2 regions of the Aquitalea magnusonii genome follow, and region 2 is predicted to be linked to the other one. Evidence: riboswitches for the same ligand, from Rfam matches in the RefSeq annotation. Region 2 holds a riboswitch; the other holds the start of a gene.

Region 1 (15,846 bases), 1.6 Mb from region 2:
TTTCCGAATGGCCAATCTGGCTGAGATTAACCAGCGCCATCTGGTGCTGTCTGGTGGTGGCATGGAGTGGACTGATTGCCTGGGAAACCACGGTCAGCCGCGACATTGCCGTTTCGCAGGCCAAGGATCTGGCCAGCAGCATGAATGAAATGACGCTGGCCGGCCTCACCGGCATGATGATGACCGGCACGGTAGCCCAGCGTGATGTATTCCTGGACCAGATCAAGGAACTGTCCGCCGTGCGTGAATTGCGCGTGATTCGCGGCGAGGCGGTCAGCAAGCAGTTTGGCCCCGGCAATGCCGGCGACAAGGCACATGCCGCCGACGAAGCGGAAAAGAGCGCCCTCTCCACCGGCCAGCCTTTTGTGGCCATTGAATCCAGCCCGCAACTGGGCGAACACCTGCATGTGGTGTACCCGGCGCGCGCCGCCAGCAATTATCTGGGCAAAAATTGCATGAGCTGCCATCAGGTGAGCGAAGGCACGCCGCTAGGCGCGGTCAGCATGCGCATCTCGCTGGAAAAACCCTATGCCTCGGTGGCGCAGTTCCGCAACCAGAGCATCCTGTTTGCCATTGTTGCTTCACTGCCGCTGATGGCCGTGGTATTCCTGTTCATCCGCCGCTTTGTCACCCGCCCGCTGCAAGCCATGGCCGCTGGCCTGGCCGAACTGGCCAAGGGAGAAGGCGACCTCACCCGCAGGCTGGAGGTGAAACACCAGGATGAAATCGGCCAGACCGCCACGCTGTTCAACCAGATGCTGGGCTCGATTGCCGATCTGGTCCGCCAGGTAGGCACCGCCGCACATAGCGTGGCCACCTCCTCCGCCCAGTTGCGCCAGGGCGCAGAACGGGTGGCCGATGGTTCGCGCGCGCAGAACAGCCAGTCGCAGCAGGCCGCCCAGGCGGTGGAGCAACTGGCAGAACATATCGGCGATATCGCCCGTCATGCCGAACAGGTGCTGGCACAGTCGGACGAAAGCCTGCAGCGTTCGCAGCAGGGACGGCAGAACCTGGCCCAGTTGCAGCAGGAGGTGGGCCAGATCCAGCAAGCCGTCGAGATGATGTCAGAGGCGGAAACCGAGCTGATGCAATCCACCCATTCAATCACCAGCATGACCCAGCAGGTGCGTGACATTGCCGAGCAGACCAATCTGCTGGCGCTTAACGCCGCCATCGAGGCCGCCCGCGCCGGCGAAGCCGGACGTGGCTTTGCCGTGGTGGCGGACGAAGTGCGCAAGCTGGCAGAAAAATCAGCCCTGTCCGCCCGCGAGATTGATAGCGTCACCGGCGCGCTGAACCACAAGACCGAGGCCGTGCGCCAGGCGGTGGCGGCCAGCCTCAGTTCGCTGGAGGCCAGCAATCAGTCAGCCGCACAGGTAGCCAGCGTGCTGGATGCGGCCAATGACTCGGCGGTTGCGGTGCGCAACGGCCTGCAACAAATCGTGCAAGTGACCGAACAGCAGCGCGAAGCCAGCCAGCGGGTAACCGGCAATATCGACAGCATTGCCGAGCTGGCCAGCACCAACGACGCTGCCATCCAGCACACGGTACATTCCGCCGAAGCGCTGGAAGGACTGGCCGGCGGTCTGAACGACTCGGTGGCGCGCTTCAAGGTATAAGTCCCGGCGCGGATTGAGCCACCACGCCAGTGCGCCGGCACGCACTGGCGTTTTTCGTGCCTGCGCCACCCGCAAAACCACACAATGCAGGCCGATTGCCCGGCGCTGCCAATAGCGGGTTTGGACAATGCGCCGCCAACTGTTACACTGCCCACCCGTTTCTGTCGTGATACCGCCAAGTCCGTGAAAAAAATCGCCTTTTCTACCCTCACCGCGCTGCCTGACGCCCTGCTTTCCAACCTGGACAGCCTGGGTTACCACAGCATGACCCCCATCCAGGCTGAAAGCCTGCCGGTGATTCTGGAAGGACGCGACCTGATCGCCCAGGCCAAGACCGGCAGCGGCAAGACTGCCGCTTTCGGGCTGGGCATGCTGGCCGGCATCAATCCGCGCTGGTTTGCCGTGCAGGGCCTGGTACTGTGCCCCACGCGCGAGCTGGCCGACCAGGTGGCGCAGGAAATCCGCCGCCTGGCACGCAGCATCGACAATATCAAGGTAGTGACCCTGACCGGCGGCTCGCCGATGGGACCACAGCGCGGCTCGCTGGAGCATGGCGCGCACATCGTGGTGGGTACGCCGGGCCGGCTGCAAGACCACCTGTTCCGCCAGTCGCTGGACCTGTCCAATGTGAAAATGCTGGTGCTGGACGAGGCCGACCGCATGATTGACATGGGCTTCATCGAGGAAATCGTCGGCATCGTGCGCGCCTGCCCGCGCCAGCGTCAGACCCTGCTGTTCTCCGCCACCTATCCGGACACCATCCGTAAGGCCAGCGCGCAGTTCCTGCGCCAGCCGGTGGAAGTGAAAGTACAAGCGCTGCACAGCGGCGACCATATCGAACAATGGTTCTACAAGGTGAAGCCGGAAACCCGGCTGGAAACCGTCACCCGCATCCTGCAGCATGTGCGCCCTGCTTCCGCGCTGGCCTTCTGCAATACCAAGGAACGCTGCAAGGAGCTGGTGAAAGATTTGCAGGCCCGTGGTTTCTCCGCGCTGGCACTGTATGGCGATCTGGAACAGCGCGACCGCGACCAGATTCTGCTGCGCTTTGCCAACAAGAGTACCACGGTGCTGGTGGCCACCGATGTGGCCGCTCGCGGGCTGGACATCAAGGAACTGGACCTGGTGATCAACGTGGACGTGAGCCACGACCCGGAAGTACACATCCACCGCATTGGCCGCACCGGCCGCGGCGAGTTGCATGGCCTGGCCATGACGCTGACCTGCGACAACGATGCCCGCCGTCTGGTGCAGATCGAGGATTACCAGAAAGCCCCGCTCACCTGGGCCGACGTGGACGAGCTGACCCCGGCACCGGGCGGCCAGTTGATTCCGGCCATGGTGACGCTGGAAATTGCCGGTGGCAAACGTGACAAGCTGCGCCCCGGCGACATTCTGGGCGCGCTGACTGGTGACGGCGGCATTGCCGGCAGCCATGTAGGCAAGATCAATGTGCTGGAAGGTGCCAGCTTTGTCGCCCTGCAGCGCGACATCGCCCAGCAAGCCTTCGAGCAGCTGGCTGTGAGCAAGATCAAGGGCCGTCTGTTCAAGATGCGCTTTGTCGAATAAGTCTTGCGCGACGCACCATGCAAAAGCCACCCCAAGGGGTGGCTCCAGGCTGCTGACAAAGTTATTTGGTGCGCTTGTACTGGACCCGGCAAAGCCGGGCCTTTCGACTAACTCTTAGATTCCGCAGCCTTCCCATCTATTCCCAATCCCCCCGCCCTTGCCCTGCAAGGGAGCCTCGCTTTCTATCCAGAAAGCGAGAGGGGTTGTCAATAATCTCAAGCCACCCCGCAGGGTAGTTTTTTGTTTGGCTGACTCACATTCTGTCGTTCAGAAGGGTTTGTCACCCAGAATCGTCGCCCGGTGCATGATGCGACGGTTGGGGCGGTAATCGTCCACCGCATAATGACTGGTGGAGCGGTTATCCCAGAACGCCACATCGCCAGCCTGCCAGCGCCAGCGGATGGTGAATTCCGGCCGCGCCTGATGGGCGAGCAGGAAGGCCAGCAAGGCCGCGCCCTCTTCTTCCGGCAACTCGTTGATTTCAGTGGTGAAACCGCCATTGACGAACAAGCCCTTGCGCCCGCTCACCGGATGGGTGCGCACCACCGGATGGCTCAGCGGCGGATTGTCGCGCCGGGTCTGTTCCCATTTTTCCCGGTCGGCCGGGGTCAGGCCAAAGCGCTTGAGCGGGAAAGTCTTGGTGAAGTCATGGGTGGCAGTCAGCCCTTCCAGCAAGGTTTTCAGCCGGTCGGACAGCGCATCCCAGGCGGCAAAGCTGCTGGCCCACAGCGTGTCACCGCCGAACTCCGGCAGCAAGCGCGCCGCCAGCACCGCAGCGGCCGGCGGGGTTTCGATGAAGGTGACATCGGTGTGCCAGATGGCATTGTCCTTCAGGTCGAAAGCGTCGGTGTCCAGAATCATCACCTGTGGCGCATCCGGGTGTTGCGGGTAGATGGGGTGGGTGTGCAGATCACCAAACCGGGCGGCAAAGTCGCGCTGCTGGCGCGGGCTGATGTCCTGATTACGGAAGAACAGCACCTGATGTTGCAGCAGCGCCTGCTGTATCTCCTGCTGCAAGCTGTCAGTCAGCGGCTGCGCCAGATCCACACCTTCGACAATCGCGCCCAGCGCCGGGGACAAACGGGTAAGAGTCAGACTCATCTTCTATTCCTTGCATCATTCGGTTCTGGCCGCCACCACAGGCAGCGGCCATGAAATCTTCAATCCAGCTGGCCATGCCAGGGGGCGAGTCGTCGCTGCAACAGGCGCAAGCCCAGCTCCAGCGCAAAGGCAATCACCGCAATCACCGCGATGCCCAGAATCACCACATCCGTCACCAGGAACTGCGCTGCCGACTGCACCATGAAACCCAGCCCGCGGGTGGCAGCCACCAGCTCGGCCGCCACCAGGGTGGACCAGCCGGTACCCAGGCCGATGCGGATGCCGGTGAGGATTTCCGGCAGAGCCTCCGGCAGGATGACAAACCACAGCAACTGGCTGCGGCTGGCACCCAGCGTCTGCGCAGCACGCAGGCGGTTACGGCTGACCTGTACCACGCCGTGGCTGGTGGCGATGATGACCGGGGCCAGTACCGCCAGGAAAATCAGCAGCACCTTGGACAATTCGCCGATGCCGAACCAGATGACAATCAGCGGCAGATAGGCCAGCGGCGGCACCGGGCGATAGGCTTCAATCAGCGGGTCCAGCAAGCCACGCGCCACCGGGCTGACGCCCATCAGCACCCCCAGCGGAATACCCAGCAGCACCGCAGCCAGCAAGGCCAGCACGATGCGCTGCAGGCTGGCCGCCAGGTGCTGCCACAAGGTGGCATCCATGAAACCCTGGGTGCTGACGGTGATCAGCTTGGCCACCACCGCTTCCGGCGCAGGCAGAAACAAGGGCGGCACAATGCCGCTGTGCGACAGTCCCCACCAGCCGCCCAATACCGCCAGCAGGCTGATCAGGCTGAGCCAGCCGCGACGGTATTGCCGCCAGCGGGAGCTACCAGCGCGCGGGCTGCTGACCGGCAGTTCGTCCGGTACGGTGTTGCTGACGGCAACATCAGCCAGTTTTTGTTCCAGTGTCTGTTCCAGTGCATTCATGCGGCAATCTCCTCGGCCTGACGGCGATGGTCGAACAGGGTGGCCAGCAATTGCTCGCGCAGCGCGATGAAGGCCGGATCGGACTTGATGGCCCGCGCCGACTCACCCGCCCGGTAACGCTGGCTGAAGCCCGGGCGCAGGGTTTCGACAATGCGGCCCGGCCCCGGCGACATCAGCACCAGTTCGGTAGCCAGAAACAGCGCCTCTTCGATATCGTGGGTAATCAGGAAAATGCGTCGCCGCGCCTGCTGCCACACCTTGAGCAGCAGCTCCTGCATTTGCTCGCGGGTAAAGGCATCCAGTGCGCCGAAGGGTTCGTCCATCAGCAATACCTGTGAGTGGCTGGCCAGCGCACGGGCAATCCCCACGCGCTGACGCTGGCCGCCGGATAGCTGCCAGCTATAGCGACTGCCGGCCTCCGGCAGGTCGACCAGGCGCAGCACCTCGTCAGCCCGCGCCAGCCGTTCGGCCTTGGCCACGCCTTGCAGGCGCAAGCCAAACGCCACGTTGTCGCGCACGGAAAGCCAGGGCAGCAAGGCGTCGTGCTGAAACACCACGGCGCGGTCCGCACCCGGCCCGGTCACCCGGGCTTCACCAAAGCGCACCTCGCCGCCATCCGGCTGGACAAATCCGGCAAACAGGTTCAGCAAGGTGGTCTTGCCGCAGCCGGACGGCCCCAGTGCCACGGTCAGGTCATCCGGACCGATGTCCAGCGACACTTCGGACAAGGCGGGCCGGTCCTGACCGGGATAGCGCACGCTCACCTTGTTGGCGGAGAGGATGGCCATGATTATTTCGCAGCCTTCACAAACTGATTGCTCACATAGGGGCTGTAATCAGCCTGCAGGCTGTCCACCTTGCCCTGCGACTTCAAAAAGGCCGCGGTATTGGCTACGGCCTGCACAAAGGGCTTTTGCAGCAGGGCAATCTGCTCCTTCTGGGTAAGGAAGCGGTTGCCCTGCAGGCCGGCAATCACGTCCGGTGCGGCGGCACCGGTCAGGCGGCTGATCTTGTCGATATTGTCCTTGTTGGCAATAAAGGCCTTGGGGTTGGCCACATAGCCGGCGATGGCGTCCAGCGACACCTTGGTAAACTTGTTGACGAATTCCGGATGGGCCTCGGCAAAGTCCTTGCGCACGATCCAGATATCGTAAGTCGGCGCGCCCCACTTGGACACTTGGGCCGAGCTGGTCAGCACCTTGCCGTTGGCCTTGATTTTGCCCAGTGCCGGGTCCCATACATAGGCGGCATCAATGTCGCCACGCTGCCAGGCCGCAGTGATTTCACTGGGGCGCAGGTTCAGCACATTCACCTTGCTGGCATCCACATTCCAATGCTTGAGCGAGGCCAGCAGGCTGTAATGGGTGGTGGACACATAGGGCACGGCCACTTTCTTGCCGATCAGGTCCTGCGGCTTGGCAATCTTGCTGCCATTGCGCACCACCAGTGCCTCGGCGTCACCGATTTCATCGGCCACCAGGAAGGTGACAATCGGCAGGCCACGGCTGGCGGCGGCGGCCAGCGGGCTGGAGCCCAGGTTGCCGATCACCACGTCACCCGAGGCCACGGCGGCAATCACTTCCGAACCGCTTTCAAACTTGCGCCAGTTAATCTTGCTGCCGGTGGCTTTTTCATAGGCACCATCGGCTTGCGGAATCTTGGTGGGATCGATACCGGTCTGGTAGGCGATGGTGACGGTGTCGGCGGCGTGAGCCAGATTGCCCAGCAAGGCAAGAGAGGCTGCAATCAGGGAGAGACGGACAGTCTTGGCGTAATGCTTCATGGTGTTTTCCGCAGTTGGCTATGTGTTGGATGGTGAGCAATCTAGCAAGCGGCACCGGGAAAACTAAGCAAGAAAAAATGAATTACTTATCAGAAACATGCCATTGACTGCGCCATTTACCAGACCAAAGCAACACTGGCTTTATCAAAATCATCTGACGTGACGCAAGGCCCTGCCCACGCTGCGAGCTTAAGATTTAAATCAGGAAATTTAAAAAGCAACATTCAACTGCAAGTACATCTGCATAATCACGCTGGACAAGCGCACGGCGGCACATGGTTTAACTTTGTCAGCGCACGGCAGAACACGGCAAAGTGTTTAAGATAAATGCATAAATCTTTAAATAAAACCTTATTGGCACTCGGAGACTCGTTTAATGTTTGGTTCAAGCCACAAAAAGCACATACAACAACTGCAAGACCGGGTGAGTGAACTGGAAAATGCGCTGCAACACAGCCAGCAGCAACTACGGGACAGCGAACAGGCACGCCAGCAAGCCGAGCAGCAATTGCAGCAGCTACAGCTTACCGGGCAGCGCAGCCAGAGCTATATCGAACCCTTTGGCGACTTCTGCGGCAGCCTGGCCAGCATCCGCGCCTCGTTTGCCGAACTGGCCAGCCTGATGGAAAACAATTTCGGGGCCGCCGCCGATGCAGTCACCACCCTGCATGGCACCCGCAGCGCAGTGGATACCCTGGCCAACAGCTTTGATGACATTGCCCAGGCACAACAGAAAACCGCTGAATCCATGGACTCGCTCAACAGCAAGACCGGGCAGATCCGCCAGTTTGTGCAGCTGATCAAGGATGTGGCCGACCAGACCAATCTGCTGGCATTGAACGCGGCCATCGAAGCCGCCCGTGCCGGTGAACAAGGCCGTGGCTTTGCCGTGGTGGCGGACGAAGTACGCAAGCTGGCCGAACGCACGGCCAATGCCACCAATGAGATTTCCAGCCTGGTGGGCGATGTGGAAGGTGCCTCGCACAGCACCAAGCAACAGGTGACCGAAGCGGCCAGCCAGGTGGCCGGCTATCGCGAAACCGGCGTGGCAACAGCCAATGCCATCCGCAGCATGGTGGATGTCAGCGAACAGATGGCACGGGTGATTGCCCAGGGTACCAACACCAGCTTCATGGAGGTGGTGAAGCTGGATCACATCGTGTTCAAGCTGGACATCTACAAGGCCTTCATCGGCTATCACGACCTGTCATCGGACAAGGTGTCCTCGCACCAGCACTGCCGCCTGGGCAAGTGGTACTACGAAGGCCGTGGTGCGCAGGAATGCAAGGGCAATAACAACTACACCCAGTTGGAAGCACCGCACGCCAATGTACACAACTTCGGCAAGGAGGCACTGGACGCCTTCCATGCCAAGGACTTTGCCAAGGCACAGCAGGCCTTGCGCCGCATGGAGGATGCCTCGGCAGAGGTGATGGACATCCTCACTGCCATGGAACACGAACCCTGTACCCGCAAGATTTGAAGCCACGGCCAGTATCTGCCCGCCCGGAACGCGGCAGCCGGTCCATCACCGGCGGTTGGCCTCTCAGGCTGCGCCATCCAGGGCGGCACGCAGCGCCGCAATATATGCCGGCCCGGTACGGCAGCAGCCGCCAATCAGCCTGGCCCCTGCCTGGTGCCAGCGCCTGGCCTGTGCGGCAAAGCGGGCCGGGCTGGCCTGCCCATGCCAGCACTTGCGCTCAGCGTCCCACTGCTCACCCGAATTGGGATAGGCCAGCAGCGGTTTGTCGGTCACGCTGGCCGCCTGTTGCAGCAGCGCAGCCACCCAGCGCGGGTCGCTGCAGTTCACCCCCAGCGCCACCACTTGCGGTACGGCTGCCAGCATGGCCATGCAGTCGGCCAAGCGTTCGCCCTGCCATACATGCTGTGCATCGCGGCAACTGAAGCTGATCCAGGCGGGCGTGGCGGGAAATTCCTGCTGCAGCAAGCGCGCCAGCGCTTCGGCCTCCTGCGGGCAGGGAATGGTTTCGCAGGCCAGCAAATCGGCCCCGCTGGCGGCCAGCACCGCCAGCCGTGGCCGGTGGAAATCCATCAGCTGCGCCACGCTCAGGCCATAATCACCCCGGTATTCCGAGCCATCCGCCAGCATGGCCCCGTAAGGCCCGACTGACGCCGCCACCAGCGGCGCTGTCACTGTTTCTGGCTGTTCTGCCATGAAGCGTTGACGTGCCTGCAAGGCCAGATCAACCGACAACTGCATCAGCCCGGCGGCTTGCTGCCGGTCCAGGCCGCGCCGGGCAAAGCCCTCAAAACTGGCCTGATAGCTGGAGGTGGTGATGATGTCGGCCCCGGCCTGCAGATAGTCCAGATGCAATTGGCCGATTGCCTGTGGCGCTTCCAGCAACACGCGTGCCGACCACAGCGGGTCGGCCAGATCAAAACCGCGCGCCTCCAGCGCGGTGGCCAGCGCCCCGTCCAGCAACAGGTAGTTACTCTCATGCAGGCGCTGCTGTAGCAGATGCAGTGCGGCAGCACTCATGCACCACTCCCGGTCTTGTGCTGCATGCGCTGGCGCAAGGCTTCGATGGCGTAGCGCACTTTTGCCGGCTGGGCATCACGCCGTGGCGTCACCACATAAATGCCCAGCGCCGGCAAACGCCACTGCGGCAATACCCGCAGCAGTCGGCCATCGGCCAGTTCCTGCCGCACTTCCGGTTCCGGCTGGATGGACAAGCCCATGCCGGCCAGCACAAACTGCCGCGCCGCCAGAATATTGTTGCTGCTGACCCGCTGCGCCACCAGCGGCCGTTCCACCTCACCGGCACTATTTTCCATGGTCAGCCAGGTTTGACTGCGTTCATGGTCCAGCATCACCCATTGGTGCTGTTCCAGTTGCGCCGGGGTGGTGATGGCAGGATGACGCGCCAGATAAGACGGTGCGGCACACAGCACGCTTTCCCAGTCCGCCAGATGGCGCGCCACCAGCGAGGAGTCTTTCAGATCGCCGGCGCGCAAGGCCAGATCGATGCGGTGCTGTACCAGATCAATCATTTCGTCATGGAAAAACAGCTTCAGGCTCAGGCGCGGATAGGCCGCCAGCAGCGGAGCCAGCGCCTCGGTCAGCATCGGTCCGGCAAAGCCGGTGGGAGCTGACAGGCGCAATTCGCCCACCGGGGCATCGCGCAGCTCGCTCAGGCGTTGCTCGGCCAGCCGGGCAGCAGCCAGCATGTCGGCACAGCCCTGATAGAACAGGCTGCCGGCTTCGGTCAGGGTGAGGCTGCGCGTGGTGCGGTGCAACAAGGACACGCCATGTTCCGACTCCAGCTTGCTGATGTGCTGGCTGACCGCCGATGGTGTCATACTCAGGGTGCGTGCCGCCGCCACCATCGAGCCTTGCTCCACCACGGTGGCAAACACGGCCATGCGGCGCAAGATATCCATATTGTTAAGTCCTGCTAATTTATCAATACCAGTATTGCCCGATTATCAGCCATGCAGCAAGCTATTACACTGCAATCCATCCACTATACGAAAGGAAAGCAAGATGAAAATCGCTCTGATTGGTGCCACCGGCTTTGTCGGCTCCGCCGTATTGCAAGAACTGCTGGCACGCCAGCACCAGGTATCGGCCATTGTCAGCCGTCCGGAACGCCTGCCCAGCCACCCGCAACTAACGGCGGTGAAGGCCGATGCCTACGATGCCGCCGCCATTGCCCAGGCGGTTGCCGGACACGATATGGTGATCAGCACCTTCAATCCGGGCTGGGACAAGAGCGACATCCGCGCCCTCTTCCTCAAGGGCCATGCCGCCATTGTGGCCGGCGTGAAGCAGGCCGGTGTCCCGCGCTTTCTGGAAGTAGGCGGTGCCGGCAGCCTGTATGTGGCACCGGGCGTGCAACTGATCGACACCCCGCACTTCCCCGCCGAATACAAGGAAGGCGCGGAAGGCGCCCGCCAGGCGCTGGCAGACTTGCAACAGGAAACCGTGCTGGACTGGGTGTTCCTGTCGCCGCCGGCTCTGCTGGCACCGGGCGAGCGCAGCGGCCAGTACCGTCTGGGCGGTGATGAACTGCTGATGGATGGCGACCAGCCCGCCGGCATCAGCGTGGCCGACCTGGCCGTGGCCATTGCCGATGAAGCCCAAACCCCGCGTCACAGCCGCCAGCGCTTTACCGTGGCCAACTGATTTTCTACGCCGCCACTTCCAGCCGCCATGCAGCTTGCAGGCGGCTTTTTGCATTTGCCCGCCGCATGCTGCAAGCGCACATCAAAACCCGCGTCAATATTGGCGTTGACAGCCATTCCCGGCTTATCTACAGTGCCAGCCAGCCGTACTGGATGGCGCAGGAGAGATCACCCCAGCGGTGACGCCGAAGGGGTATCGCCCCAGAAACTCTCAGGCAAAAGAACTGCACCATCGTCTGGCTCTCTGGAGAGAAGACCCGGGCATCTGCCCTGCGGTCTCGCCGAAGGAAGATCGCCCCGCGATCACAATCTCTCAGGCAAAAGGACAGAGGGGGCTGCGCCGCGTGAAGTCTGCCAGGGCAGGTTTGCCCGGTGGGCTGGCAAGCGACGGTCCCTGCCTGCTTCGGCCCGCCCGCCTGCCGCCACAGACCCACGCCTGTCTGGCCCCCCGCAAGCAACTTGACGCTTCACGACGCCTGATGGCCGGAAGCAGAACAGTCAGCCTGCAGCAAGCATGACACGCTAAGGTATGACACACAGGCTGTCTCCCCGCAGACGACAGCCCCCTACCCGCAACACCGGCGGCCCGCGCGGCGGACTGCCTGCATCAGACAAGAGAACATCATGGCAATCAGTGTTTTTGACCTGTTCAAGATTGGTATCGGCCCGTCCAGCTCCCACACCGTCGGCCCGATGCGCGCCGCGCGCCAGTTTGTCGCCCGGCTGGAAAAAGACGGCCTGCTGACAGCCACCCGCCGCGTGCGCAGCGAGATGTATGGCTCACTGGGTGCCACCGGCAAGGGCCACGGTTCGGACACTGCAGTATTGCTGGGCCTGGCGGGCGAACTGCCCGACATGGTGGATACCGACGCCGTGCCGGATATCCTGGCCACCATCCGCCGCGAAAAACAGTTGAAGCTGCTGGGCACGCAGGCCATTGCCTTCAATGAGCCGGACGACCTGATCCTGCACAAGCGCAAAACCCTGCCCTACCACCCCAACGGCATGATTTTTGAAGCCTTCGACGCCGACGGCAACAGCCTGTCCAAGCGCGCCTACTATTCGGTAGGCGGTGGCTTTGTGGTGGATGAAGCGGCCATCGAAGCCGGTTTTACCCCGCCGGGCGTTACCGAACTCAAACACCAGTTCAATACCGCCGCCGAACTGCTGGCACTGTGCAAGGAACAGGGCAAGAGCATCAGCCAGATCATGCTGGAAAACGAACTGGCCTGGCGCAGCGAGCAAGAAGTGCGCCGCGACCTGCTCACCATCTGGGGCGTGATGCAAGCCTGTGTCAAACGCGGCTGCCAGCGCGAAGGCACCCTGCCCGGCGGCATGAAGGTAAAACGCCGCGCCGCCGACATGTACCAGAAGCTGCTGGCCGCACCGGAAGCCGCGCTGCGCGACCCGCTGACGGTGATGGACTGGGTGAATCTGTACGCACTGGCGGTGAACGAAGAAAACGCCGCCGGTGGCCGTGTGGTGACGGCTCCCACCAACGGTGCCGCCGGCATCATCCCGGCGGTGATGCATTACTACGCCCGCTTTGTGCCGGGTGCCAGCGAAGACGGCATCGTGCGCTACCTGCTGACCGCCGGTGCCATCGGCATCCTGTTCAAGCTCAATGCCTCCATCTCCGGTGCCGAAGTAGGCTGCCAGGGCGAGGTGGGCTCGGCCTGCTCGATGGCGGCCGGTGCGCTGGCCGAGGTGATGGGCGGCACGCCGGAACAAGTGGAAAACGCGGCGGAAATCGGCATGGAACACAATCTGGGCCTCACCTGCGACCCGGTGGGCGGCCTGGTGCAAGTGCCGTGCATCGAGCGCAATGCCATGGCCTCAATCAAGGCCATCAATGCCGCGCGCATGGCCTTGCGCGGCGACGGCCAGCACTGCGTGTCGCTGGACCGCGTAATCAAGACCATGCGCGACACTGGCCGCGACATGAGCACCAAGTACAAGGAAACCGCACGTGGCGGCCTGGCCATCAATGTGATCGAAGTACCGGTCAACGTAGTGGAGTGCTGATACCCGCACCTTGGCCTGCGGGCCAAAACACAAAACGCCGTGGCATTGTGTCCACGGCGTTTTGTTTATACTCCACAAAACTATACGTACAGAAAATTCTGCATTACATGCAAGAATAATACATGTAAAAATAATAAATTTCTTCCCGGCGATAAATCTACAATGATTTCATAAAAATCGAGGATCAATTTTTCATGAAATTAATGTCAAAAATATTCATTGCATTATTTTTACTTTCCACAAGCAAAAACATCGCCGCCAATGTAATGTGCTACGATCCCACAGGACCTTCCTGGCGAAACCTGGTTTACAAAACATTAAATATCAACAACAGCTCCATAAGTTGGAGTGGCCCCGCGAATACATTGAGTCCAGGAACTTCACTTGCCAGTTGGTCAGACTCTGCGACAGACTATTCTTTCTTTTCATGCCCCGGCATCACCTATATCTCATCAGATTCACACAACCCTCAAACTTGGATAATTTCCAGCAAAACACCGCTAAATGGCTTTACCTACACACTAAATGGAGTAACCTATCCGGTATTCCCTACAGGAGCACAAGGCATTGGTTATATTCTTGGCGCAGCCGATCCAAACAAAGTCTTGACGCCATTAGGAAGTACAGCACTACAAATGTTCTCCACTACTGATGGTGGTAAAACCCTGGGTGTAAAATATCTATTCCGCTATGTCATCACAGGTCCATTAAAGAGTGGCATCACCAATATTCCCAGTCAACAAATTGGAACAATTCAAATGCGTGATGGCCCTACGGTTCTTGCCGCAGGATCCAGCCCGATCTTCTTGAAGAGCGCAACCTTGACAGTGACCGCCGCTACCTGCACTGTCAATACCAACAATATTTTCGTTACTCTTCCTTCGATAGACATCACCAAGCTAAGCGCTGTCGGCAGCACATCCACGCCAAGCAATTTCAATATCTCGCTCACCTGCCCTGGTGGAATTAACACTTACATGGTAATGACTGACAATACCAATACAGCAAACCGAAGCGATAGATTGTCATTAGTCCCCAGCTCAATAGCAAAGGGCGTTGCCGTGCAAATTACCAAAGCAGATGGCAGCTTGGTCAAATTCGGGCCTGACTCTGCCAATCCTGGTACAGCAAATCAATTTCTTGTATTTAACAATCTCTCGGGTACCCAGTCCATTCCACTCACGGCAAGACTTATCCGGACAGGCCCAATCACACCAGGAAGCTTAACCGCCATTGCCACCTATACTTTCTCTTACCAATAATCACTCCGTCATGAAAAACGCCGTAGATATTGTCCACGGCGTTTTTCATGGCTGGCACTGTCTGGAAACTAAACCGCCAGCGGCTCCAGCTTGCGCAGCCGCAGGGCAATCAGCAGCAGTGCCAGCAAGCCCAGCGCAATCATCGCCGCCACACCATTCCATTTGCCCATACCCCACAGCAGGCCGGAGAAGGAACCCACCACACTGGAACCCAGATAATAGGCAGTGAGGTAAAACGCCGAGGCCAGCGCCTTGCCGCGTTGCGCACGACGGCCAATCCAACTGCTGGCCACCGAATGGCCACCGAAAAAGCCGAAGGTAAACAGCGCAATGCCCGGCACCATCAGCCACAGCGAATCCGCCAGCGTACACACCAGCCCGGCGGCCATCAGCACCACCATCAGCCACAACATATTGCGACGGCCAAAGCGGTCGGCCATGCGCCCCACCCAGGCCGAGGCCCAGATGCCCACCATGTACAGCGAGAACACAAAGCCCAGCACGCTGTGGCTCAGGTTGAACGGTGCGGCCAGCAAGCGGAAACCCAGGTAATTGTACAGGCTGACAAAGCAGCCCATGAACAGGAAGGCTGACAGGAACAACCAGGGCAGGCCGCCGTCGGCAAAATGGCTGCCCACGTCCCGCCGCAGTTCGGCCATATTCAATGGCACCGGCTTGAAATGGCGCGAATCCGGCAGGCTGCGCCAGAACTCGATGGCACCGGCAAGGCCCAGCACGGCCAGCGCCAGCACCGCTGCGCGCCAGCCAAAGTGGTCGGCAATCACCGCGGCCAGAAAGCGCCCGCTCATACCGCCCAGCGCATTACCGGCGATATACAGGCCGATGGAATGGCCCAGTGACAAGGGCTCCACTTCTTCGCTCAGATAGGCCATGGCCACGGCCGGCAAACCGGCCAGCACCACCCCGAAAATGGCACGCAGATAGAGAAACTGCTGAAAGCCGGGGGCAAAAGCCGCCAGCAGCATCAGCAGCGCGGCCAGGCTCAGCGCGATATTCATCACCGGCTTGCGCCCCACCTTGTCTGCCAGAAAGCTGGCCGGAATCAGCGCCAGCGCCAGGCCGGTGGTGGGCACCGACAGCACGCTGCTGGCGGCAGCCGGGCTCAGGGCAAAGTCTTGCGCAAACATCGGCATCAGCGGCTGCATGCTGTACAGCATGGAAAAGGTGCAGAAGCCGCCGACAAACATGGCACGCGCAGTAGCGCGAAAGGCGGGCGAACCGGCTTGCAGGCGGGCGCTGGGGGAAATGGTGTTCTCCTGTGCAGAAGCAGGGCCTGCATGTAGCGTAGCAGCACAGGAAGCAGAATCGGGAGGCATGATGAAACCGGTAGCAGTGATACAGGATTCGAGCTTAGCCCTTGACAAAACAGCAGTCCAATA
Region 2 (15,846 bases):
GTTGAAGTGGCGCAGCGACAGCGGCCGGCTGCACAGATAGCCCTGGTACTGCTGGCAGCCTTGCTGGCGCAGCCAGTCCAATTGAGCGTGGGTTTCCACGCCTTCGGCCACCATGGCCAGCTTGAGAATGCGGCACAGGCTGGTGATCAGCTCGGGAATGGCGGAACGTTGCGGCAGGCCGGAAATAAAGGAGCGGTCGATCTTGAGGGTATTGAGCGGGTAGTTTTGCAGATAAGCCAGGTTGGAGTAGCCGGTGCCAAAATCGTCGATGGCAATGGCAAACCCCATGGCTTGCAGGGAGGCCAGTGTTTCCAGGGTGTGCTGGTCATGTGCCAGCAACAGGGATTCGGTGATTTCCAGCTCGATACTGGCAGCCGGGCAGCCACTTTGCTGCAGGATCTGCTGCAAGACGCTGGACAGTTCCGGATCGGCAAACTGACTGGCCGAAAGATTGACCGACACTTGCAAGATTCTGCCCTGTCCCTGCCAGCAGGCCAACTGGCGCGCCACCTGCGCCAGAATCTGCCGGTCCAGCTCGCGGATCAGGCCGCTTTCTTCGCAGGCCGGGATAAAGCTGTCGGGAAACAGCAGGCCACGCTCGGGATGCCGCCAGCGCGCCAGCGCCTCGGCACCGACAATCTCGCCGGTAAAGCAATCGACACGGGGCTGGTAGAAGGCCTCGAATTCGCCGTTTTCCAGACCACGGCGAATCTCGTACTCCAACGCCAGCCGTGAGCGGGCGCGCGCATCCATGGACTCATCATAAAAATGGATGCCGTTGCGGCCAGCCTCCTTGGCGCTGTACATGGCCAAATCAGCATGCCGCATATGACTTTGTACATCGTCGGCACCATCGGCACTCAGGCTGATGCCGACCGAGGCCGTCAGTTGCACCTCCTGTCCGCGCAGCCACAGCGGGCGTCCCAGCGTTTCCACAATCGATGCCGCCATGCCGGCAGCCACATCCTTGACCTGGGGTGCAGACAGCAGCAGCAGGAACTCGTCTCCCCCCTGGCGCGCCAGTTGCTGTCCCGGCTGCAACAGGGTTTTCAGGCGCTCGCTCATCTGCACCAGCAGCAAGTCGCCAAAACCATGGCCCAGACTGTCGTTGATGTTTTTGAAACGGTCCAGGTCTATGCACATCAAGGCTACTTGCAGCCCTTGCTCTCGCGCCTGCTGCAGCAAGGCCGGGTAATGCTGCTGGACGAAATTGCGATTGGGCAAGCCGGTCAGCATATCGTGCATGGCCAGATGGCTGGCACGGGCCTCGGCCTCCTTCAGTTCGCTGACATCCATTTCGCTGACCAGCAACGCCGGTTCGCCAGAGGCGGCATCGCGGCAGTGGCGGGCCGAGATTTCGTGCCAGCGCTCTCCTTGACGGGTGAGTACCCGCGCCACCAGCCGCCCTTTGCCCTGTGCTTCAAGCTGCTGCTGCAGCAGTGCCAGGTCTGCCGGGTCGACAAAGCGCGCCTGCCAGTGCTCGGCCGGGTCCAGCACCTGTTCACGCGCACTGGGATTACGGTACAGCGGCTGGCCATCGGCCTGATAAAGCGTGATGAAAACCGGGGAATGCAGCAGGGCCTCGGCGCTGCGCAGGGTGTCCGGATTGGCCTGCAACTCGCCCAAGGCTTCGCACAGCATCAGCATGCGGCCCTGATGCCGCAGGCCGCTGAACACCACCTGCAGACTGCGCGGATTGCCGTTGGGGTAGAGCGTCCAGGTTTCGGAAAACGCCACATCATGGCTGATGAAGTCAGCTTGGTACTGCCGCAGCCGGCGCGCCACGGAATCGGACATGTCCTGCCCCATATCGCGGGCGCACAACTCTTCCAGGCTGGCCGCCTCCCATACCGTCAGCGCGCACTGGTTGGCCCAGAACACGCGCCGCGCATCAATATCAAACACCCATACCGGGTGACGCAGCCTTTCGAGCAAGGCAAAGCGCGCCATGGTTTCCGCAGAAAACGGTACTGCATCATGCTGCATATCGATTCTCGACTTACCCCAGTATGAATAGAGCTGCCATGACAACACTGCCATTTGCCATTAATTAGCCGTTCATTCTAGCAATCATCCATCGTTTTTTAAGCTATCAGCTTAAAATAAATCTTATTTCGTTAACGACTGCTCACGATTTAAGCAGCTTGGCGCGACCAGCGCACGGACGCCACTATAACCACGCCGCAGATTAGAGCCTTTGCTCAAGCGCAAATGCTATTGAATTAAAAGAAAAACCCCCGTCACAGACGGGGGTTGGCAACAGCGCTCAGGGCATCAGCCCGGCCCGCAGGCGGGCGGCCTTGGCTTACAGATAACTGTCGGTGCTGGGGCAGCTGCACACCAGATTGCGGTCGCCGTATACGTCATCGATACGGTTCACACTCGGCCAGAACTTGTTTTCCAGCACATAAGGCAGCGGGAACAGGCCGGTTTCGCGGCTGTACGGACGGTCCCAGTCGCCAGCGATGTCAGCCTTGCTGTGCGGTGCATTGCGCAGCGGGTTGTTGTCCGCCGGCCAGGTGCCGTTCTGCACTTGGTCGATTTCCTGACGAATGGCGGTCATGGCGGCAATGAAGCGGTCCAGCTCGGCCTTGGGCTCGGATTCGGTCGGCTCGATCATCAGCGTGCCCGGTACCGGGAAGCTCATGGTCGGAGCGTGGAAGCCGTAGTCCATCAGGCGCTTGGCCACGTCCACCTCGGTCACGCCGCTGGCGGCCTTGAGCGGGCGCAGGTCGATGATGCACTCGTGCGCCACACGGCCATTGGCACCGGTATACAGCACAGGGAAATGCTCGCCCAGCTTCTTGGCCATGTAGTTGGCGGACAGCAAGGCGTTTTCGGTGGCGGCCTTCATGCCCTCGGCACCCATCATGCGGATATACATGAAGGAGATGGGCAGGATGGAAGCCGAGCCGAACGGCGCAGCGGAAACCGCAGTCTGACCGGCAAGCGCACCTGGCACTTCCGCCACCACGTGGTTGGCCATGAACGGGGCCAGATGGGCTTTCAGGCCGATGGGGCCCATGCCCGGGCCGCCACCGCCGTGCGGGATGCAGAAGGTCTTGTGCAGGTTCATGTGCGACACGTCGGCACCGATATCGGCCGGGCGGCACAGGCCCACCTGGGCGTTCAGGTTGGCACCGTCCATGTACACCTGACCACCGTGGCTGTGGATGATGTCGCAGATCTCGCGGATCGGCTGTTCGAACACACCGTGGGTGGACGGATAGGTAATCATCAGTGCCGCCAGATTGGCCGAATGCTGCTCCGCCTTGGCCTTGAGGTCGGCCACGTCGACGTTGCCGGATTCGTCACACTTCACCACCACCACCTGCATGTTCATCATCTGCGCGGTGGCCGGGTTGGTACCGTGGGCCGATTGCGGAATCAGGCAGATATTGCGCTGCGCTTCGCCACGCGCTTCGTGGTAACGGCTGATGGCCAGCAGGCCGGCGTACTCGCCCTGCGCGCCGGAGTTGGGCTGCATGGAAATGGCATCAAAACCGGTGATGGCTTTGAGCTGGGTTTGCAGGTCGTCGATCAGTTGCAGATAACCGGCAGCCTGATCGCGCGGGGCAAACGGGTGCATATTGGCGAATTCCGGCCAGGTGATGGGAATCATCTCGCTGGTGGCATTCAGCTTCATGGTGCAGCTGCCCAGCGAAATCATCGAGTGATTCATCGCCAGGTCGCGGTTTTCCAGCTTCTTCAGGTAGCGCAGCATCTCGTGCTCGCTGTGGTGGGTGTTGAACACCGGGTGGGTGAAGAAGGCGGATTCGCGCTTGAGGCCGGCCGGGATGGCATCGGCAGCGGCGGCATCCAGCGCGGCGATGTCGGCATCCTTGCCGGTGAACAGCTTGATCAGCGTGGCCAGATCAGCCTCGGTAGCCGCTTCGTGGAAGGCCACGCCCAGCACGGTGGCGGACACGCGACGCAGGTTATAACCGGCAGCCAGGGCGGCGGCGTAGATGGCGTCGGCATTGGCCGCTTCCACCTGTACGGTGTCGTAGAAGCGGTCGAATACCAGCTTGCCACCGGCGCTTGTCACCGCATGGGCGAAGATGGCGGCCAGACGGTGGATGCGGCTGGCAATGCGCTTGACGCCTTCGGCACCGTGGTACACCGCGTACATGCCGGCGATATTGGCCAGCAGTACCTGGCTGGTACAGATATTGGAGTTGGCCTTTTCGCGGCGGATGTGCTGCTCGCGGGTTTGCAGCGCCATGCGCAGCGCTGTCTTGCCCTTGGCATCCACGGACACGCCGATGATGCGGCCCGGTGCCGAGCGCTTCATTTCATCCTTGAAGGCAAAGTAGGCAGCGTGCGGGCCACCATAGCCCATCGGCACGCCAAAGCGCTGGGTGTTGCCAATGGCCACGTCGGCACCCATTTCGGCCGGCGACTTCAGCGCCACCAGCGCCATGATGTCGGCGGCCACCACGGCCACACCACCCTTGGCTTTCACGGCGGCAATGTAGGGCGTCAGGTCGATCAGGTCGCCCGCTTCACCCGGATACTGGAACAGCGCGCCAAAGTAGTCGCCATTGCCGGCTTGTTCCGGGTGGCCGGAAACCAGCTCGAAACCGAAGTACTTGGCACGGGTTTTCATCACGTCCAGGGTTTGCGGCAGCACGCGGCTGTCGACAAAGAACTGCGCGGACTTGCTCTTGGACACACGGCGCGCCATGGCCATGGCTTCGGCGGCGGCGGTGGCTTCGTCCAGCAGCGAGGCATTGGCCATTTCCAGACCGGTCAGGTCCATCACCATTTGCTGGTAGTTGAGCAGCGCTTCCAGACGACCCTGGGCGATTTCAGCCTGATACGGGGTGTAAGCGGTGTACCAGCCCGGATTTTCCAGCACATTGCGCAGGATGACGGTGGGGGTCAGCACCGGGTAATAACCCAGGCCGATGAAAGACTTGTTGACGATGTTGCGGCTGGCCACCTCTTTCAGCGCAGCCAGGGCTTCGGCTTCCGGCACCGGGGACGGCAGGTCCAGCGCACGGTTCAGGCGGATGTCGGCCGGCAGGGTCTGGGCAACCAGATCGTCCAGCGAGGCGGCACCGATTTCGGCCAGCATTTCGCTGCGCTCGGCATCGGAGGGGCCGATATGGCGGGCAATGAATTCGCTACGGTTAAACAGGGAAGCAAGAGTCATGGTGGGTGTCCGGTAATGAAGAGCTGTGCCTGAAACTGAAAAAGCCCCGCGATGGTAAGCATCACGAGGCTTTGACAGCGTGCAATCAGGCGCCGATTTCCTTGGCGTAGCCAGCGGCATCCAGCAGGCTGTCCAGATCTGCGGCATTGGCCGGCTTGATCTTGAAGAACCAGCCAGCGCCATAGGGCTCGCTGTTGGCCAGCTCGGGAGCGGCTTCCAGTTCGGCGTTCACTTCCAGCACTTCACCGGCGATCGGGGCGTATACATCGGAAGCGGCTTTTACCGATTCCACCACGCCGGCCTGCTCTTCAGCAGCCAGCTTGGCACCCACTTTCGGCAGCTCGACGAACACGATGTCGCCCAGCAGCTCTTGTGCATGTTCGGTAATGCCCACGGTGACGGAACCGTCGGCTTCCAGACGCAGCCATTCGTGGCTGGCAACGTATTTCAGTTCGGCAGGGATATTGCTCATGGATTGAATCTCCTCGGATTGATTGAACCGTTACGGGAGCGGGAAACCGCAGCGCAGCGCGCAGGCTGGTGCGGTGTTTCCCGGCTCGCTGTTATTCGAAAACTTTCTTGCCGTTGCGCACGAACGGCATCTTCACCACGCGGACAGCGGTGAGCGTACCACGCAAATCCACCTGTGCGTCGGCACCGGTTGCGGCCGGTACGCGGGCAATGGCAATGGAATGCTTGAGGGTGGGCGAGAAGGTGCCGCTGGTGATGATGCCCTCACCCACGCCTTCCACCACCACTTTCTGGCCTTCACGCAGCACGCCACGGCCTTCCAGCACCAGGCCCACCTGCTTCATCGGCACACCGGCGGCCTTCTGGGCTTCCAGTGCCTTGCGGCCGATAAAGTCACGGCTGGCCGGTTCCCAGGCGATGGTCCAGCCCATGCCGGCCTGCAGCGGGGACACGGTTTCGTCCATGTCGTGGCCGTACAGGTTCATGCCGGCTTCCAGACGCAGGGTGTCGCGGGCGCCCAGGCCGATGGGGGCCACACCGGCCTCTACCAGCTGATTGAAGAAGTTGATGGCTTCGCCAGCCGGAATCATGATTTCCAGACCGTCTTCACCGGTATAGCCGGTTCGGGCAAAGAACCAGTCGCCTGCAGGCAAGCCCTGGAATACCTTGAGTGATTGAATGGCGTCGGCCAGTTGCGGCTTTACCGCACAGACCTTGGCAATGGCATTGGGGCCTTGCACGGCCAGCATGGCCAGGTCGCGACGTACATTGAGGGAGACATCAAAACCGGCCTTGTGGCTCTCCATCCAGGCCAGGTCTTTATCAGTGGTACCGGCATTCACCACCATGCGGTAGCCGTAGGAGGTCAGGTAGACAATCAGGTCGTCCACCACGGTGCCGTCTTCGGTCAGCATGCCGGAGTACAGCGCCTTGCCTTCAAAGCCCAGCTTGGCCACGTCGTTGGCAATCAGTTGTTGCAGCCAGGCCTTGGCATCGCTGCCGGTGATGTCGATCACGGTCATGTGGGACACATCGAACATGCCGGCGTCGCTGCGCACGATCTCATGTTCCTTCAGCTGGGAGCCGTAATGGATGGGCATTTCCCAACCGGCGAAATCAACCATCTTGGCGCCGGCGGCGACATGAGCGTCAAACAGGGGGGTACGTTTCGGGGCCGTCATCTGTGCGTCCTTGCAAAGGGGGTGTTTTGCCTGTCTTGGTACAACACCCCTCTGTCCTGACACCTGAGATTTTCCGGCGGGCATTTTCAGCCGCCGTTAGCCCCTTCGGTGGCTGCCTTCATGGGCAGCGCTCTCCAGAGTAAAGCAGATACGTGATATCCGATGATGCAGTCCTTTTGCCTGAGCGATTGCGGGTGCGCTTGCGCCTTCGGCGGTGGCCGCGATTGGCCACTCTCTCCTGCATGATGGGGGCGATTATCGTTGCAGATAAAGACAAAGGCAAGCCAAGAATATCTTCACGCGAAGTGATCTATCCTGTTGTTTTTGCATTATTTTCGTAATCGAAAAAATACGAATAATTCCTTGTCACAATTTATTCATTATTGATCAGGCATAACAAAAGGGCTGCCACAGCAGCCCTTGTTGATCCACATCTCACCTGCCCTTCAGCCGACGTCGCCACGCCGCCGCAGGTGTTTCAGCCCTCGCTCAGTACCACTCGATACCGCTCTTCTCGGTGGAGATGATGGTGCCGGCTTCGCCCTTGACGATCTTCTCGATGTCTTCCAGCGCGCCAATCACCGCACGCTTGCCGGTCAAGCGGGCAAATTCGCAGGCGGCTTCCACTTTCGGGCCCATCGAGCCGGCGGCAAAGCCCAGCTTGTCCATTTCGTCCGGGTGGGCGTGGCGGATGGCCTTGGCTTCGGGGGTGCCCCAGCCAACAAACACGCTCTTCACGTCGGTGGCGATGACGAAGTAGTCGGCGTCCACTTCGCGGGCCAGCAGGGCGGAGGCCAGGTCTTTGTCGATCACCGCTTCCACGCCCACCAGCTTGTCGCCCTGGTACATGGTGGGGATGCCGCCACCACCGGCAGCAATCACGACCGCGCCTTTTTCGATCATCCATTTGATGGGGCGCAGTTCGAAGATGCGTTTCGGTTTCGGGCTCGGTACCACGCGGCGGTAGTAGTCGCCGTCGGCTTTCACCGTCCAGCCGTGGCTGGCAGCCAGCGCTTCGGCTTCTTCCTTGCTGTACACCGGGCCGACGAACTTGGTGGGGTTCTGGAAGGCGGGGTCGGCGGCGTCCACTTCGGTCTGGGTGAGGATGGTGGCCAGCGGCACTTCAAACGGCAGCACATTGCCCAGTTCCTGTTCGATCATGTAGCCGATCATGCCTTCGGTCTGGGCACCGAGGACATCCAGCGGATAGGGGGTGACTTTGCCGTCGACGTGGCGGGCGTAGGCGTCGTTTTGCAGGCCGAGCAGGCCGACTTGCGGACCGTTGCCGTGGCACATCACCAGGTTGTGGCCCAGCCGGGTGACGGCGGCCAGTTGTTCGGCGGCCACCTTGACGTTGGCGCGTTGGTTGTCAGCGGTCATGGCTTCGCCACGACGTTGCAGGGCATTGCCGCCCAGGGCTACGACGACTCGCATGATGTTTCCTTTTCTGGCCCTGTCCGCGCGTGCGGGACAGTGGCGTGGCCGGTCTGCCTGTGGCAGGCCGGTGTGTGTCGGATGGGGCGGCAGGTCACCGGGGGATGACCTGCCGGAGGGTGGAATCCGCCTGAGTGAGGGGGAGCGGATTCCGCCGCCACGACTGCAAGGGGGTGTCGTCGTGGTGGGTGAAACGGTATAGCTGTCAGACTTCAACTTCAGGTGATTCAGCTGCTTGCACGGCGTTTTGCCTTACACGCTGGCGACGTGGCAAAGTCAGCGCAGCGGCTGCTGCCAGGCGCGCCGCCGCAGACAGTACAGGTCGTACGGCAAGGCGGCGCAACAACGCAGCGGGGCTTTGCCACGTTGTCCAGTCTTAATCGCCCAGCGTGGCGACCAGGATGGCCTTGATGGTGTGCATGCGGTTCTCGGCTTGCTCGAAGGCAATGCAGGCTTCGCTTTCGAACACGTCTTCGGTCACTTCAATGCCATTGGCCAGGTCCGGGTATTGCGCGGCAATTTCCTTGCCCACCTTGGTTTCGCTGTTGTGGTACGCCGGCAGGCAGTGCATGAACTTGACTTGCGGGTTCTGTGCAGCAGCCATCAGCGCGGCATTCACCTGGTAAGGTTTCAGCAGGCGGATGCGTTCGGCCCACACTTCGGCCGGTTCGCCCATCGATACCCACACGTCGGTGTGGATGAAGTCGGTGCCCTTGACGGCTTCGGCGGCGTCTTCGGTCAGGGTGATGCGGGCGCCGGTCTTGGCGGCGATGGCACGGCATTCGGCCACCAGTTCATCGGTCGGCCACAGGTGTTTCGGGGCGCCGATGCGCACGTCCATGCCCAGCTTGCTGCCAATCACCAGCAAGGAGTTGCCCATATTGTTGCGGGCGTCGCCCAGGTAGGTGTAGCTGATTTGCGAGATCGGCTTGTCGCTGTTTTCCCACATGGTCAGCACGTCGGCCAGCATCTGGGTGGGGTGCCATTCGTCGGTCAGGCCGTTGTACACCGGGACGCCGGCGAATTTGGCCAGTTCGTTTTCCACCATGTCCTGGTCGAAGCCGCGGTATTCGATGGCGTCATACATGCGACCCAGCACGCGGGCGGTATCTTTCATCGATTCCTTGATACCGATCTGCGAGCCGGACGGTCCGAGGTAGGTGACGTTGGCGCCCTGGTCGTAGCAGGCTACTTCGAACGCACAGCGGGTGCGGGTGGAGGTTTTTTCAAAGATCAGGGCGATGTTCTTGCCCTTCAGGTGTTGCTGTTCGGTGCCGGTGTACTTGGCGCGTTTCAGGTCGCGGGCCAGGTCGAGCATGTAGCGGATTTCGCGCGGGGTGAAGTCCAGCATGCGGAGGAAGTTGCGGTTGCGCAGATTGAAGGCCATGGTAACACTCCTTGTTTCGGTGCCGGGTGGCGGGCTTGGCCGTCGCCACCGGGCGAGATTGATGTGCTTGGTGTGCTGCGGGGGCAGCGGTTTAAATCTTCACTTCGTCACGGATGATCGGGCAGGTCATGCAGTGACCACCGCCACGGCCACGGCCCAGTTCGGAGGCCGGAATCTCGATCACTTCCACCCCGTGCTGACGCATCAGCTTGTTGGTGTAGGTGTTGCGGTCGTAGGCCACCACCACGCGGCGGTCCAGGGCCACCACGTTGTTGCCGTCATCCCATTGTTCGCGTTCGCGCTGGTAGGCATCGCCGGCGGTCTGGATGATGTGGACTTCCTTCAGGCCGAGGGCCTGGCGCACCACTTCGGTAAACGGCACGCCGTCGTGGCGTTCGAAGCGGACTTCGCCTTCCTTGTCACCGGCGTAGATGCTGGTGCAGACGATTTCGTTGACCACGTCCGGGAACACCGACAGCAGGTCGATATCGAGGAAGCTGAACACGGTGTCCAGGTGCATGGCGGCACGCGATTTGGGCATCTGGCAGGCAATCACGCGGGTGGCGCCGCCTTCCTTGCCCAGCACATTGCGGGCTACTTGCACGACGGCTTGCGGGCTGGTGCGTTCGCCCATGCCGATGAGCACCACGCCGTTGCCGATCGGCATCACGTCGCCGCCTTCCAGCGTGGCCGGGCCGTGGTTCTTGTCGCAGTCGCCCCACCATACCTTCACCTTGCCGGCGAAGTACGGGTGGTGCTGGTAGATGGCTTGCAGGATCAGGGTTTCCTGACGGCGGGCCGGCCAGTACATCGGGTTGAGCGTCACGCCTTCGTAGATCCAGCAGGACGGGTCGCGCTGGAACAGGCTGTTGGGAATCGGCGGGATGACGAATTCGGACTGGTCCAGATAGCCGCCGAACAGGCCTTTGGGGTCGAACGGCAGTTCGAACTTGGCGATGCCGCCGATCAGGTGCTCGGCCAGTTGGGTGGACGGCATTTCGTCCAGCCAGCTGCGCAGGTCGGTCAGCATGCCGATCCCGACGTTGTCAGCCTTGACCTTGCGGTCCAGCAGCCAGCTGCGGGCGGCCTTGTCGTCCAGCACCTGGGCCAGTGCGTCGTGGGCTTCGATCACATGGATGCCGCGGGCGCGCATCTGCTCAACCATGTAGGCGTGGTCTTTCTGGGCGCGTTCCACCCAGATCACGTCATCAAACAGCAGGTCGTGGCAGTTGTCGGGGGTGAGGCGTTTGTGAGCCAGGCCCGGACGGCACACCATCACGCTGCGCAGCTTGCCACATTCGGAATGAACACCAAATTTGCCGGTCATGATGAAATCCTTTCAATCAGTAATTGCATAAACCTGTTTCCGTACACTCCCTTGCTGGCGCAAAGGAGTGAACAGCAAAAGGCTGGCTTCAGTTTTCGGTCTCGTAACGTTCTTTGATCTGCCAGACATAGACTGGCAAACCCAGCATCAACAACAGGACTCCCCACATCACAATCTCGGCGCCGGCACCAAACAGTGCCCACACCGCATAAAGAAAACCGATGGAGGAGAAGATCAGCGGCGCGGTAAAGTCGCGCCGGCTGTATTTGCCTTTCTGCATCAGCATGATGGCCAGCAGCGCCATCGCGCAGAAGGCATAGGGCAGCAAGGTGGTGGCCGTGGCCAGCAGGATGATGAATTCAAAAATCTTCACCCCGCCCTCCCCGCCCGCGTATTTCATCGCCAGCAGCACCGTCACCAGGCCGCTTGACAGCAGCAGGCCGAACAGCGGCACACCCTGGCGGTTGGTCTGGCCAAAGCGGCGCGGGAACAGCTTGTCCCTGGCGGCGGCATGGGGCACATGGGCTTGCATCAGGCTCCAGCCATTGAGTGCGCCAAAGCAGGACACCACCGCCCCCAGCCCTACCACCCAGTAGGCCCAGTCGCCCCACATCAGGCGGGCGGCATCGGCAAACGGGGCTTGAGAATTGGCCAGCATGGCCGGTGACATCACCCCCATCAGCGACACCGTGGACAGGATGTACAGCACGGTGGCCAGCAAGGTGCCGATGACGGTGGCACGCGGAATGGTCTTGCTGGGGTTGACCACATCACCGGCGGGAACCGAGGCCGATTCCAGTCCCAGAAACGCCCACAGGGTGAGCGCCATAGTGGCGGAAACCGAACTCAACAAGGGCTTGCCGTGCGGGTTGAACACCAGGTTTTCCGGGTGCATGTAAAAGAAGCCGATAAAGGTGACGGCTGCCAGTGGCACCAGTTTGAGTACGGTAGTCACCACCGCCACCAGGCCGGAACTGCGCGCACCGCGGCTGTTAATCCAGGTAACGGTCCAGATCAGGCCGATGGAAAAGGCAGCTGCCAGCAGGTTGTCATGCCCCAGTTGCGGGAAAAACACCTGCATATAGCTGGTGGCGGCCACCGCCAAGGCGGCGTTGCCGGCCCACAGGGCTATCCAGTAACCCCAGGCAATCCAGAAACCGGCAAAGTCGCCAAAGCCGGCATGGATATAGGCGTAGGGGCCACCCTCTTTGGGAATCATGGCGGAAAGCCGGGCAAACACCAGCGCCAGACAAATGGCACCAGCCGAGGTGATTGCCCAGCCGATCAGGGACATCCCCCCGTAGGGGGCTAGCGAAGCGGGAAGCAGGAATACACCGGAACCGATCATATTGCCCACGACCAGGGCGGTACACATCCACACGCCCAATGCCGCTTTTTTTACTTTGGTCTCGCTCATGGTCTTGTCTCCATCGAGGCCGAAAATCGAAGCTGTTAAAGAACGTGTTCTGTATGAGCTTCACAATATTAGTATTTAATTATTTTGTAAATATGTTATTTACGCATATGTAATTCCATGTCGCGGTTTTGAACATGCACTGCGGCAAGACACACCGCAGGCGATGGCAGACGCTAAAACAAGGCGGTCATCTCTATGGTTTAGGCGGTTTGCCAGCGCAGCACCATGTCGGAAATCAGAAAAAGTGCAGGAAGGAAGGAAGGAAGGAAGGAAGGAAGGAAGGAAGGAAGGAAGGGAAGACTGCGAACAAGGGGTAGCCACCACGGCATAACAACATGCCCGGCACTGGCCGGGCAAAATCAAGCAGAACCGCAGGTCAAAGCTGGCAAGGCCCAGCGGGTACTGCCGCCAGCGACCAGTTAGCGCAGGCCCATTGCCACAACTCCTTGGCACTCTGGCACTCAGCCGGGGGGATATGGCCCAGCCGACACAGCGCCAGACGCAGTTCCTTGGCCACGGCGGCCCGGTCAATGGCCGGTGCCAGGGTTTGCTTGGAGAGCTTCTCCCCCGCCGCATTCACCAACAGCGGCAAGTGGCAATAGCCGGGGGTGGGCAAACCCAGGCAGCGCTGGATATGGATCTGCCGCGGCGTGGACACCAGCAGGTCGGCACCGCGCACGATATCGCTCATGCCCTGCTCGGCATCATCCACCACCACGGCCAGTTGGTAGGCCCAGAAACCATCGGCGCGCAGCAGCACGAAGTCGCCGATATCGTGGGCCAGGTTTTGCTGGTACACCCCTTGCAGCCGATCGGCAAAGCTGACCGGTACATCATCCACCCGCAAACGCCAGGCATGGTGTTCACGCTGCTTGCGGCAGCCGTCACGACACCAGCCGGGATAGACATGGCCATCCACGCCACGGCGGGCGATGCTGGTGATTTCCTTGCGCGAGCAACTGCAGGGATAAACATGGCCACTGTCTATCAATTGCTGCAAGGCGGCCTGATACAGATGGTGGCGCTGGCTCTGGTACACCACTTCGCCATCCCATTCAAAGCCGAAGGCTTCCAGCGTGCGCAGGATATCGTCCGCCGCACCGGGCATCTCGCGCGGCGGGTCCAGGTCTTCCATGCGTACCCACCATTCCCCGCCACGACAGCGCGCTTCCAGATAGCTGCCAACGGCAGTCATCAGGGAGCCGGCATGTAGCAAGCCGGTGGGACTGGGAGCAAAGCGACCGCGATAAGGAATGACTGGCATGGCAACAGTTCTGGCAATCAACATCACAATGGGGAAGCAGCGGCGCGATTTTTGGTGAATAATATCCGAGTAAATCACTCGGAATTATCCAAGTCCGATCTGCCCCTGCCCGACCATCAGCTTGCCGCCATACTGCCCGCAGCATGCCTGATGGCGAGGACATCATCATCTGGAGGAAGGAAAAGTGGCCTACGTTGTAACCGATGCCTGCGTCAAATGCAAATACACCGACTGCGTGGATGTCTGCCCGGTGGATTGCTTTCATGAAGGTCCCAACTTTCTCGCCATCGATCCGGACGAGTGCATTGACTGCACGCTATGCGTGGCCGAATGCCCGGTTTCGGCCATTTATGCCGAAGACGACGTACCTGCCAGCCAGCAAGTGTACATTCAGCTGAATGCCGAGCTGTCCAAACGCTGGCCCTCCATCACGGCCAGCAAGCCACCGCTGCCCGACCACGCCGACTGGGCCGAGGTAAGCGACAAGCTGCCACATTTGCAACGCGACTAAGCGCCGCCAAGCCTAGATGAAAAGGTCGATATCGCCGCCCGGCTGGGAAGCAGTCTGCCGATCCAGCCGCTGGCGGTAGGCGGCTTCCTTGGACACCAGGGTGCGGCTGCCCTTGAGCTTGCGCACCATGACCCGGCCATCGCCGGGAAAGAAAAAAATCTTGCGGGCAAAGCTGCCCAGCAAATCCTCCGCCAACAGGGGAATGCCCTCGCTTTTCAGGTAGGTACGGATGAACTCGCTGTTCTGCTCGCCGATGTTCACCACCGACATGCCATCCAGCACATTGCCGGCACCAAACACCTTGGCTTCCAGCCGCTGGCGCTGGGCTCCCAGTTTCTGCATATCGGTAATCAGCAGTTCCATGGCATTGACCCCAAAGCGCGCCGGCACGCCGGTCTGGCTATGCCAGTCGCTACCCTGCGGCAACAGGAAATGATTCATGCCATGCACCCCGGCGACGCGGTCCATCAGGCATGCCGCCACGCAGGAACCCAGCAAGGTGGTGAGCATCAGTGGCTGGCGAGTGGCGAAATATTCGCCCGGCAGAATCTTGATGGCTTCCACCTGAAACTGGCGGTCGAAATACAGGCGTTCTGCAGGCTGGTCGGAATACGTCATATGCCCTCCCGCTCATGCGGCAGGCGCAGGCAATCCATGACCTTGTCAGCCAGTTGCGACAGCGGATGCACATGCATCACCCCGCCTTGTGCCACCGCCTCGCGCGGCATGCCGTATACCACGCAACTGGCTTCATCCTGGGCAAAGGTGATGGCACCGCCCTGGCGCAGTTGCAGCATGCCCTGCGCGCCATCCCGGCCCATGCCGGTAAGAATGACGGCAACGGTCTGGGCAGCCGCCAGCGTGGCCAGCGAGGCAAACAGCACATCTACCGCGGGGCGATGGCGATTGACCGGCGGTCCTTGGTCCAGGCCGATGACAAAGCCCTGCGCGCCCTTGCCCAGCCGCATGTGGGAATGGCCAGGGGCAATATAGGCAGTGCCACGCAACAGCGGTTCGCCGTCCTCAGCCTCTTTCACATGCATGGCACACAGCTTGTCCAGGCGGCGGGCAAAGGACAGGGTGAAGCCTTCCGGCATGTGCTGCACAATCATCACCGGCGGGCAGTTGGCCGGCAGCTTGTCGAGAAATTCCTTGATGGCATCGGTACCGCCGGTGGAGGCCCCCACCGCGATGATGGCATTTTGCCGCAGCAGGCTAGGTGCCAGCCGTGGCGAGGCAATCCGGGGGGCGGCGGCAAACAGGGCCGGGCGGCGCAAACGGGCTGCCGCCACCATGCGGATCTTGTCGCGGATATCCTCGGCATAGGACTGCATGGTGTTGCTGACATCCAGCGTCGGCTTGGGCAGAAAATCCACTGCGCCCAGCTCCAGCGCGCTGAGGGTGGTTTCCGATCCGCTCTGGGTCAGCGAGGAAATCATCAGCACCGGTGTCGGGCGCAGCCGCATCAGCCGGCGCAAAAACTCCAGCCCGTCCATGCGCGGCATTTCCACATCCAGCGTGATCATGTCCGGATTGGTTTCCCGGATGCGCTCGCGCGCAACAATGGGATCAGAGGCGGTGGCCACCACCTCCATGTCCGGCGCTTCGTTGATGATGCTGGTGAGCAGGCTGCGGATCAGCGCCGAGTCATCCACCACCACGATTCTGATTTTACGGCTGCTGCTCGTATTCATTT

Evidence for each region. Region 2 has a riboswitch for glycine ahead of gcvT (glycine cleavage system aminomethyltransferase GcvT). Riboswitches for the same ligand answer to the same signal wherever they lie in the genome.
Region 1: it holds a riboswitch for glycine, as region 2 does, so the genes downstream of both, DLM_RS07150 (L-serine ammonia-lyase) here and gcvT (glycine cleavage system aminomethyltransferase GcvT) in region 2, are expected to answer to the same signal.

Annotation. Positions count from the first base shown of each region.
Region 1 is NZ_AP018823.1:1,465,186-1,481,031, reverse strand. It holds gene DLM_RS07200 (methyl-accepting chemotaxis protein) at 1-1,619, shown strand, start outside; gene dbpA (ATP-dependent RNA helicase DbpA) at 1,803-3,188, shown strand; gene tauD (taurine dioxygenase) at 3,456-4,289, opposite strand; gene tauC (taurine ABC transporter permease TauC) at 4,349-5,230, opposite strand; gene tauB (taurine ABC transporter ATP-binding subunit) at 5,227-6,018, opposite strand; gene tauA (taurine ABC transporter substrate-binding protein) at 6,021-7,013, opposite strand; gene DLM_RS07170 (methyl-accepting chemotaxis protein) at 7,390-8,496, shown strand; gene mmuM (homocysteine S-methyltransferase) at 8,560-9,513, opposite strand; gene DLM_RS07160 (LysR family transcriptional regulator) at 9,510-10,415, opposite strand; gene DLM_RS07155 (NAD(P)-dependent oxidoreductase) at 10,519-11,160, shown strand; glycine riboswitch at 11,309-11,396, shown strand; gene DLM_RS07150 (L-serine ammonia-lyase) at 11,784-13,184, shown strand; gene DLM_RS07145 (fimbrial protein) at 13,379-14,446, shown strand; gene DLM_RS07140 (MFS transporter) at 14,515-15,783, opposite strand.
Region 2 is NZ_AP018823.1:3,047,742-3,063,587, forward strand. It holds gene DLM_RS14520 (putative bifunctional diguanylate cyclase/phosphodiesterase) at 1-1,986, opposite strand, end outside; gene gcvP (aminomethyl-transferring glycine dehydrogenase) at 2,306-5,158, opposite strand; gene gcvH (glycine cleavage system protein GcvH) at 5,244-5,630, opposite strand; gene gcvT (glycine cleavage system aminomethyltransferase GcvT) at 5,722-6,810, opposite strand; glycine riboswitch at 6,852-6,958, opposite strand; glycine riboswitch at 6,969-7,061, opposite strand; gene arcC (carbamate kinase) at 7,300-8,244, opposite strand; gene DLM_RS14545 (ornithine carbamoyltransferase) at 8,621-9,631, opposite strand; gene DLM_RS14550 (arginine deiminase) at 9,723-10,958, opposite strand; gene DLM_RS14555 (amino acid permease) at 11,047-12,375, opposite strand; gene gluQRS (tRNA glutamyl-Q(34) synthetase GluQRS) at 12,752-13,639, opposite strand; gene fdxA (ferredoxin FdxA) at 13,824-14,150, shown strand; gene cheD (chemoreceptor glutamine deamidase CheD) at 14,163-14,768, opposite strand; gene DLM_RS14575 (protein-glutamate methylesterase/protein-glutamine glutaminase) at 14,765-15,844, opposite strand; gene DLM_RS14580 (CheR family methyltransferase) at 15,846-15,846, opposite strand, start outside.